Regions from separate parts of the Mesorhizobium sp. INR15 genome, predicted to be linked through region 1. Evidence: riboswitches for the same ligand, from Rfam matches in the RefSeq annotation. Region 1 holds a riboswitch; the other holds the start of a gene.
What was found. A riboswitch is a leader RNA that binds a small molecule or an ion and turns the genes downstream of it on or off. The one in region 1 is predicted to bind thiamine pyrophosphate.

Region 1 (4,412 bases):
CACCAGTCGGCGGCGCCGCGTCCGAGGTCGAGCACCGGCTGCTCGGCGCTTTCGCGCTCGCACCATGGCGCCAGCATGCCGCCGGCAAACCATGATGCGTTGCCGCCAAGGCCAGAGCCGATTTCGGCGACGGTGACCGCCGCGCCGCGTCTGGCCAGTTCGAAGGCCGCCGTGAGGCCGGCGACGCCGGCCCCTTTGACCAGTACCCTCATGACGGCTCTGGCCCTTTGAGCGCGGTGTCGCTCACCGGCATGTAGAGATTGCCGCCATCGCGGTATTTTTCCGCCATCGCCGCCATCCCTTCCTTCTGCGCTTCGGCACGGATGTCATGGGAGATGCGCATGGAGCAGAATTTCGGCCCGCACATGGAGCAGAAATGCGCCAGTTTGTGCGCCTCCTTCGGCAAGGTCTGATCGTGAAAGGACCGGGCTGTTTCCGGGTCGAGCGAGAGGTTGAACTGGTCTTCCCAGCGGAACTCGAAGCGCGCGCGGGAAAGGGCATCATCCCTGACTTTCGCCGCCGGATGGCCCTTGGCGAGGTCGGCGGCGTGCGCTGCTATCTTGTAGGTGATCACGCCGATCTTGACGTCGTTGCGGTCCGGCAGCCCGAGATGCTCCTTGGGCGTCACGTAGCAGAGCATGGCGGTGCCGAACCAGCCGATCATGGCGGCGCCGATGCCCGATGTGATGTGGTCATAGCCTGGCGCTATATCGGTCGTCAGCGGCCCGAGCGTATAGAAGGGTGCTTCGCCGCAGATGGCGAGCTGCTTGTCCATGTTCTGCTTGATCTTGTGCATGGGGACATGGCCAGGCCCCTCGATCATCACCTGGCAGTCCTTGGCCCAGGCGATCTTCGTCAGTTCGCCAAGCGTTTCCAGTTCGGCGAATTGCGCGGCGTCGTTGGCGTCGGCGATCGAGCCCGGACGAAGTCCGTCGCCGAGCGAGAACGAGACGTCATAGGCGCGGCAGATGTCGCAGATTTCCTCGAAATGCTCATAGAGGAAACTCTCCTTGTGATGATGCAGGCACCACTTCGCCATGATCGAGCCGCCTCGGCTGACGATGCCGGTGACCCGCTCGACCGTGAGCGGGATGTAATGCAGCCTGACGCCGGCATGGATGGTGAAATAGTCGACGCCTTGCTCGGCCTGCTCGATCAGCGTGTCGCGATAGACTTCCCAGGTCAGGTCCTCGGCGACGCCGCCGACCTTTTCGAGCGCCTGATAGAGCGGCACGGTGCCGATCGGCACCGGCGAATTGCGCACGATCCATTCGCGGATGTTGTGGATGTTGCGGCCGGTCGACAGATCCATCACCGTGTCGGCGCCCCAACGGATCGCCCACACCATCTTCTCGACTTCCTCGGTCATCGAGGAGGTGACGGCGGAGTTGCCGATATTGGCGTTGATCTTCACCAGGAAATTGCGGCCGATGATCATCGGCTCGCTCTCGGGATGGTTGATGTTGGCGGGGATGATCGCGCGGCCGCGCGCCACCTCGTCGCGCACGAATTCGGGCGTGACGAAATCAGGAAGCTCCGCGCCGAAGGCTTCGCCGTCGCGTTGCAGCTTGCCATGCAGGATCTCGCGGCCGAGGTTCTCGCGGATGGCGACGAACTCCATCTCAGGTGTGATGATGCCGGCGCGGGCATAGGCAAGCTGGGTCACCGCCTTGCCGGCCTTGCCCTTGAACGGGCGGTTGCGAAGGGGGAATTCCGGCGTCAGACGCTCGCCCACGGCGAAGCCGTTGTCTTCCGGCCTGACATGGCGGCCGTCATAGGCTTCTACGTCACCCCGCGCGGCGATCCATTCGTGCCGAAGCCGCGCCAGGCCTTTGTCGATGCTGGTTTCGACCGTCTCATCGGTATATGGGCCGGATGGATCGTAGACCGTCACGGGCGGTTCGCCCGCTGTCGGATGGACAGAGATTTCGCGCATCGGCACCCTGATCCGCGGATGAAGCACGCCGGGTTTGTGGATTTTTCGTGAGGCAGGCAGCGGTCCCGTGGAAACCGCAGGGGTCAAGGCATTCATATGAGGCTCCTTTGCTCATTGCATTGGAGACCCAGTTCTGTGCCGGAAGGATGAAAAGACGCTTTGGCTGACCTGCCGAGACAGGTCTTCGGGCATGGATTCCCGCAAAGCGCTTGCACCGTCCCTACGCCAGTATGAACTGGATCAGGTTCAACGGGTCACTGCGCTGCGAAAGCCAGCAGTATCTCAGCCCCTTGTCGGGACCCCCCTGGTGAATGTCTGGAGTTGAACGGTCCGGCGCTGTTTTGTCAAGCGCGTTCGGCCGACGCCGCGACCCGCGCGATCCGTTGGAGTTGGTCGACCGGTCAGTCCGGACCGTCAAGCTCGCTGAAGTCGAGACCGATATCGAGGATCGGTGCGCTGTGAGTCAACCAGCCGATAGAAATCAGGTCGACACCGGTCGCGGCAATGGCGGGCGCTGTCGCGGGCGTGATCCTGCCCGACGCCTCGGTGATCGCCCGGCCGGCAACCATCGCCACCGCCTGGCGCAATTGCTCGGCCGACATGTTGTCGAGCAGGACAGCGTCGGGGGCGAAGGCCATCGCCTCTTCCAACTGGGCCAGCGTGTCGACCTCGACCTCGATCTTGACGAGATGGCCGGCGCCGGCCCGCGCCCGCTCGACGGCCGGGCGAATGCCGCCGGCGATGGCGATGTGGTTGTCCTTGATCAGGATCGCGTCATCGAGGCCGAAGCGGTGATTGCAGCCGCCTCCGGCGCGCACCGCGTATTTCTCGACCGCCCGCAATCCCGGCGTGGTCTTGCGCGTGCAGACGATTTTCGCGCCATGGCCGCGGATCGCCGCGACGACCGATGCCGTGGCCGTGGCGATGCCGCTCAGATGGCAGAGGAAATTGAGCGCCGTGCGTTCCGCCGTGAGAATGGCCCGCGCCGGACCGCTGACCGACGCAATGATGTCGCCTTGCGCGATTTCGCTGCCATCGGCGTGATTTATGGTCATCTCGACATTCTGATCGATGAGCTGGAACGCCAGCACCGCCAGATCGAGCCCGGCGACAGTTCCGGCCTGGCGCGCCGAAAGCACTGTTCTGGCATGACTGTCTTTCGGCACGATGGCATCGGTGGTCAGGTCGCCGGCCCTGCCAAGATCTTCGAGGAGAGCGGTTCGCACCAGAGGCTCGAGCATGATCGCGGGTAGTGGCGAGAGGTTCGTCATGTGACGCTTTCCAACGCTGGCGTGTGTGCGATCTCTTGCGCTGCCGTCAAGGCGGCTTGAAGCGTGATTTCGGAGCGGCGGGCGACGGCCGCATGATGGGGAAAGTCCGTGCGGAAATGAGCACCGCGGCTCTCTTGGCGCCGCAAGGCGGCAATCGTGATCATCAGCCCGACAATGGCGGGATCGGATGGCGTGCCCTGGCGTTGCGCCAGCGGCAGCAAGCCACGCGCGGTCGCTTCCAACCCTTCGCCGTCCCTGATGACGCCGAGGGCACGCGACAGGAGAGGGCGTATGGGTCCAGGATCGGACGCCGGCTGCTCCGTCGCCTCCATTCGCGTTGCGCAGCCCTCGGGAGAACCCGCCACGCTCTCGGCGACCCAGCGCGCGCAGACGGCGGCCTCGGTCAGCGAGTTGCTGGCAAGCCGGTTGGCGCCATGCAGCCCGGTCGCAGCGACTTCACCGCAAGCCCAGAGACCCGCAACGGAAGTACGCCCGGCCAGGTCCACGGCGACGCCGCCCATGTGGTAATGCTGGGCCGGCCGAATGGGGATGAGGTCGCGCGCCGGATCGATGCCGATGTTGCGGCAGGCCGCGGCGATCTCTGAAAAATGCTTCGCGAAAGCCGCGCCCGGTTTTTCGCTCACGTCGAGGAAGGCGCGATGGCCGTCGCCAAGATGTCTCCAGACGGCGCGCGCGACGATGTCGCGCGGCGCGAGTTCGGCGCCCGGCACGCCATCGAGGAAGCGCTGCCCGGTCTCGTCGACGATTATTGCGCCTTCGCCGCGAACCGCCTCACTGATCAGCGGCATCGGCCGGCCCGGGCCATCAAGCGCGGTCGGGTGGAACTGGATGAACTCGAGGTCGGCGAGGGTTGCACCGGCACGCGCTGCCAGCGCCAGGCCCTGGCCGCAACTGCCGAGCGGGTTTGTCGTGTCATGGAACAGGCCGCCGATGCCGCCAGTGGCAAGAACGACCCGTCCCGTGGCGAAGAACAGCAGGCCCGTCGTGGAACGCGCCAGGACGCCTGTGACCTTGCCGTCGTTCATGGCCAGCCGGCACGCTTCGACGCCTTCGATGACCTCAATACCCGGCGTGGACCGCACGGCGGCGACAAGCGCGCGCATGACCTCGCGTCCGCTGCCGTCACCCCCGGCATGAACGATGCGCCGGCGGCTATGGGCGGCCTCCAGCCCCAGATGCAGGGT
Region 2 (4,412 bases), 1.4 Mb from region 1:
CAAGGTGGCACGCTCCTTGTCTAGAGCTGCGATGGTCTTCTGGAACGAGGCCGGATCGCGCTCGTAATAGGCCGGATCAGCGATGTTGTTCTCCAGCCGCGAGATCGACGTCATCACCGCTTCGATCTTCTTGGGCAGCGATTCCAGCGCGAATTTCTGTTTGAACGACAGCTTTTTGGCTGGACCCTTCTGTGCCGCCGTCTCGCTTTTGACGGGTGCCGTCGCCTCGCCATTCTCAGCCTTCGCCCGGGCCTTGCGGTCATCAAGCTTTGTGCCGCCACGCTGCGCCAGCATGTCCGAGTAACCGCCGGCATATTCGATCCAGCGGCCGGCGCCGTCAGGCGCGATCAGGCTGGTGACGGTGCGGTCGAGGAAGTCGCGATCGTGGCTGACGAGGATGACGGTGCCGGCAAAGCCGGCGACCAGTTCCTGCAGCAGTTCCAGCGTCTCCATGTCGAGATCGTTTGTCGGCTCGTCGAGCACCAGAAGATTTGCCGGTCGCGCCAGCACACGGGCAAGCAGCAGCCGGGCCCGTTCACCGCCAGAGAGTTCGCGCACCGGTGTCCGCGCCTGTTCCGGCTTGAACAGGAAGTCCTTCATGTAGGAGACGACATGGCGCTGCTCGCCATTGATGACGAGGTTTTCGCCACGCCCGTCGGTGAGGTATTGCGCCAAGGTTTCGGCGGGGTCGACGGCTTCGCGCTTCTGGTCGAGCGTGGCGATCTCCAGATTGGTGCCGAGCCGGACCGAGCCGACATCCGGCTTCATCTCGCCGGTCAGCATCTTCAGCAGCGTCGTCTTGCCGGCGCCGTTCGGTCCGACAAGGCCAATGCGGTCGCCGCGCTGGATACGGGTGGAGAATTCCTTGACCACGGTCAGGTCGCCAAAGCTCTTGGCGATGTTCTTGGCCTCGATCACCAGCTTGCCGGATTCGGCCGCGTCGCTGGCCACCATGGTCGCCGCGCCCTCGGCGCCGCGATGGCCGCGATGGCGCTGGCGCATGGTCTGCAATTCGCCGAGACGCCGCATGTTGCGCTTGCGCCGCGCGGTCACGCCATAGCGTAGCCAATGCTCCTCGCGCACGATCTGGCGGCCAAGCTTGTGCTGTTCGCGCTCTTCTTCCTCGAGCACCAGATCGCGCCATTCCTCGAAATGGCCAAAGCCCTTGTCCAGCCGGCGGGTCTGGCCGCGATCGAGCCAGATGGTGGCGCGCGATACACGTTCGAGAAAACGGCGGTCGTGCGAGATGACGATCAACGCGGAAGAGGTGCGGCTGAGTTCTTCTTCGAGCCATTCGATCACCTGGAGGTCGAGATGGTTCGTCGGCTCATCAAGCAGCAGGATGTCGGGTTCCGGCGCCATGACGCGGGCAAGGGCGGCGCGCCGCGCCTCGCCACCCGAGAGATCATTGGGGCGCTCTTCGCCGGACAGACCGAGATGTTCCATCAGGTAGCTCGCCCGATAAGGATCGTCGGCAGGTCCAAGTCCGGCCTCGACATAGGCGCGGACAGAGGCAAAGCCCTCCATGTCGGGCATCTGCGGCAGATAGCGAATGGTGGCCGAAGGCTGGCGGAACACTTCGCCATCCTGCGGCTCGATCAGCCCGGCTGCGATCTTCAGCAGCGTCGACTTGCCGGAGCCGTTACGGCCGACTAGGGCGATCTTGTCGCCGGCCGAAGCGGTCAAGGCAGCGCCATCCAGCAGAGGCGTGCCGCCAAAGGTCAGTTTTATCCCGTCGAGATTGAGAAGAGGCGGGGCCATGTCAACTTTCAGGCAAGGGGTAAGGGTGGGCAAGCAGCAGCGCGCGGCCATGGCCAAGCGCGATCTGGAGGCTGCCCTTGACTTCGTTGGAGATGGTCAGCGACGAACCGAACGCGACCTCGACATGGTTCAGCGGCCATTTGGCGCCGATGACGGTCAGGCCGGAGAGTTCGGAAAAACCAAGGATCGAAAACAGCGTGCCGTCGGCAAAGTCGAAGCCGGCTTTCCCGGGCAGCAAGGGGATGCCCTCCTGCGCACCACTGGTCAGCAGCACTTTTGTTCCGGCCTCGGCCAACTTCAGGCCGAGTGCCAGATGCAGGAAGGCGTGATCGGCACGCTTGCCGCCAAAGGCGCCGACGAGAATAAGGCTGGTGGCGCCATGCTCCAGCGCGGCCGATATGGCGAGTTCGCCATCGGTCTTGTCCTTCTCGGCAGGGAAAGTCCGCCGGGGCACCGAAGCGAGATCATCCGGCAAGTTGGCCGGCACCGAGTCGAAGTCACCGACCCAGAGTTCCGGCATCAGGCCCAGCGTGCGCGCATGGCCAATGCCGGCGTCGGCCGCGATCACGCGTGTGCCCTCGACCTGACGGTCGAGCCGGGGCGTGCGGATGAGATCGCCGCCAAGCAGGATGGTGAAAGTGCTCATATGCGTGGCCCTTATCAGCCCCGCAAAGGAAACGGAAGGCCGTGACCTGTAGCCCCGGCAAACTTCCACTTGCACGGTACAGCCGCCGGGCCTATGTGTCGAAACGCTCTAACGGGGTGCCGGACGCGATCTTCGCGGACCGGCTGAGAGGCAGTCTCGCCAACCCGCTGAACCTGATCCGGCTTGTACCGGCGGAGGGATTAGACGTTTCGGTAAGCCGACGCCTCAATTCCTTTCAATTTGAACGAAGGAGGCGCCGATGCGCACGTTTTTCTACCCCGTTGTCCCGGCAATCGTCATTGTGGCTCTTGGTGTTGCCAGTCCGGCCTTCGCCAAGGACAAGCTCACCGTCTACACCTATGAAAGCTTCACCGCCGATTGGGGCCCGGGCCCCGTGGTGAAGAAGGAATTCGAAGCCGAATGCGGCTGCGATGTCGAATTCGTCTCGGTCGCCGACGGCGTGGCGCTGCTCAACCGCGTCAAGCTGGAAGGGGCCTCGACCAAGGCCGACATCGTGCTTGGCCTCGACACCAACCTGACCGCCGAGGCCAAGGCCACAGGCCTGTTCGCGCCGCATGGCGCGGTGGCCGACGTCAATGTGCCGGGCGGCTGGAGCGACGATACATTCGTGCCCTACGACTACGGCTATTTCGCTGTCGTCTATGACACCGAAAGGCTGAAGACGCCGCCGAAGAGCCTGAAGGAATTGGTCGAGGGCAGCGCCGGCGACAAGATCGTCATCCAGGATCCGCGCACCTCGACGCCGGGCCTTGGCCTGCTCTTGTGGGTGAAGTCGGTCTATGGTGACAAGGCGCCGGAGGCCTGGGCCAAGCTCAAGTCGAAGGTGCTTACCGTCACGCCGGGCTGGAGCGAGGCCTACGGCCTGTTCACCAAGGGCGAGGCTCCGATGGTGCTGTCCTACACGACGTCACCGGCCTACCACATGGTTGCCGAGAACACCGAGCGCTACCAGGCAGCTTCCTTTGAGGAAGGCGAGTATCTGCAGATCGAGGTTGCCGGCATCACCACGTCAGGCGCCAAGAACCCGCTGGCCGAGAAGTTCATGGCCTTCATGACCGGGCCGAAATTCCAGGACGCCATTCCGGAAACCAACTGGATGTACCCGGCCGGCAAGACCGGCAAGCCGCTCAATCCGGCCTTCGACAAGCTGGTGAAGCCGACCAAGACCTTGCTGTTCAGCCCGGAAGAAGTTGCCGCCAATCGCAAGGCGTGGGTTGATGAATGGCTGGCCGTGATGAGCAAATAAGCAACGCGATGGCGCCGGCGCTTCCGACCGATTCCCGTGTCAACGCCGGCGTTCTCGCGCTCGCGGCAATCGCGCTGCTGATCGGCGGCGCGTTTGCCGGGCTGCTTTTCGAAGGCGTTCAAGACCTTTCGGGCGCCCGGGCAGCCTTCGATCCCTTTCTTCTGCGCGTCGTTCGCTTCACCTTGTGGCAGGCAGCCCTCTCGACGCTGCTTTCGGTGGCGCCGGCTCTGTTCGTGGCGCGTGCGCTGTCGCGGCATCCACGCTTCTTCGGCCGCGGCTTCATCCTGCAACTCTTCGCCGTGCCGCTGGCGTTGCCGGCCATCGTTGCGGCCCTCGGCATTCTGGCGCTCTATGGCCATGCCGGTTATTTCGCCGGCCTGTTCAATGCATTCGGGGAGCAGGGCTGGCCTGATATCTATGGCCTGTCCGGGATTCTCATCGCCCATGTCTTCTTCAACCTGCCGCTCAGCGTGCGGCTGTTTCTAGAGTCCCTGCAGACCATACAGGCCGACCAGTGGCGGCTGGCGAGCCAGCTCGGCATGGGTGCCCGGCCGGCGTTCCGGCTGATCGAATGGCCGACATTGCGTGCGGCGCTACCCGGCGTTGCCGGACTTGTCTTCATGCTCTGCATCACGTCGTTCACGATTGTCCTCATCCTGGGTGGCGGGCCGCGCGCGACGACACTCGAAGTCGGTATCTATCAGTCGCTGCGGTTCGATTTCGATCCGGCGCGCGCGG

Region 2: it holds a riboswitch for thiamine pyrophosphate, as region 1 does, so the genes downstream of both, thiB (thiamine ABC transporter substrate binding subunit) here and thiC (phosphomethylpyrimidine synthase ThiC) in region 1, are expected to answer to the same signal.

What each region holds. Positions count from the first base shown of each region.
Region 1 is NZ_CP045496.1:2,924,904-2,929,315, forward strand. Features, by position in the region: gene thiO (glycine oxidase ThiO) at 1-212, opposite strand, end outside; gene thiC (phosphomethylpyrimidine synthase ThiC) at 209-2,032, opposite strand; TPP riboswitch at 2,136-2,252, opposite strand; gene nadC (carboxylating nicotinate-nucleotide diphosphorylase) at 2,338-3,207, opposite strand; gene GA829_RS14295 (L-aspartate oxidase) at 3,204-4,412, opposite strand, start outside.
Region 2 is NZ_CP045496.1:1,503,956-1,508,367, forward strand. Features, by position in the region: gene GA829_RS07250 (ABC-F family ATP-binding cassette domain-containing protein) at 1-1,761, opposite strand, end outside; gene GA829_RS07255 (thiamine diphosphokinase) at 1,763-2,407, opposite strand; TPP riboswitch at 2,510-2,624, shown strand; gene thiB (thiamine ABC transporter substrate binding subunit) at 2,667-3,674, shown strand; gene thiP (thiamine/thiamine pyrophosphate ABC transporter permease) at 3,683-4,412, shown strand, end outside.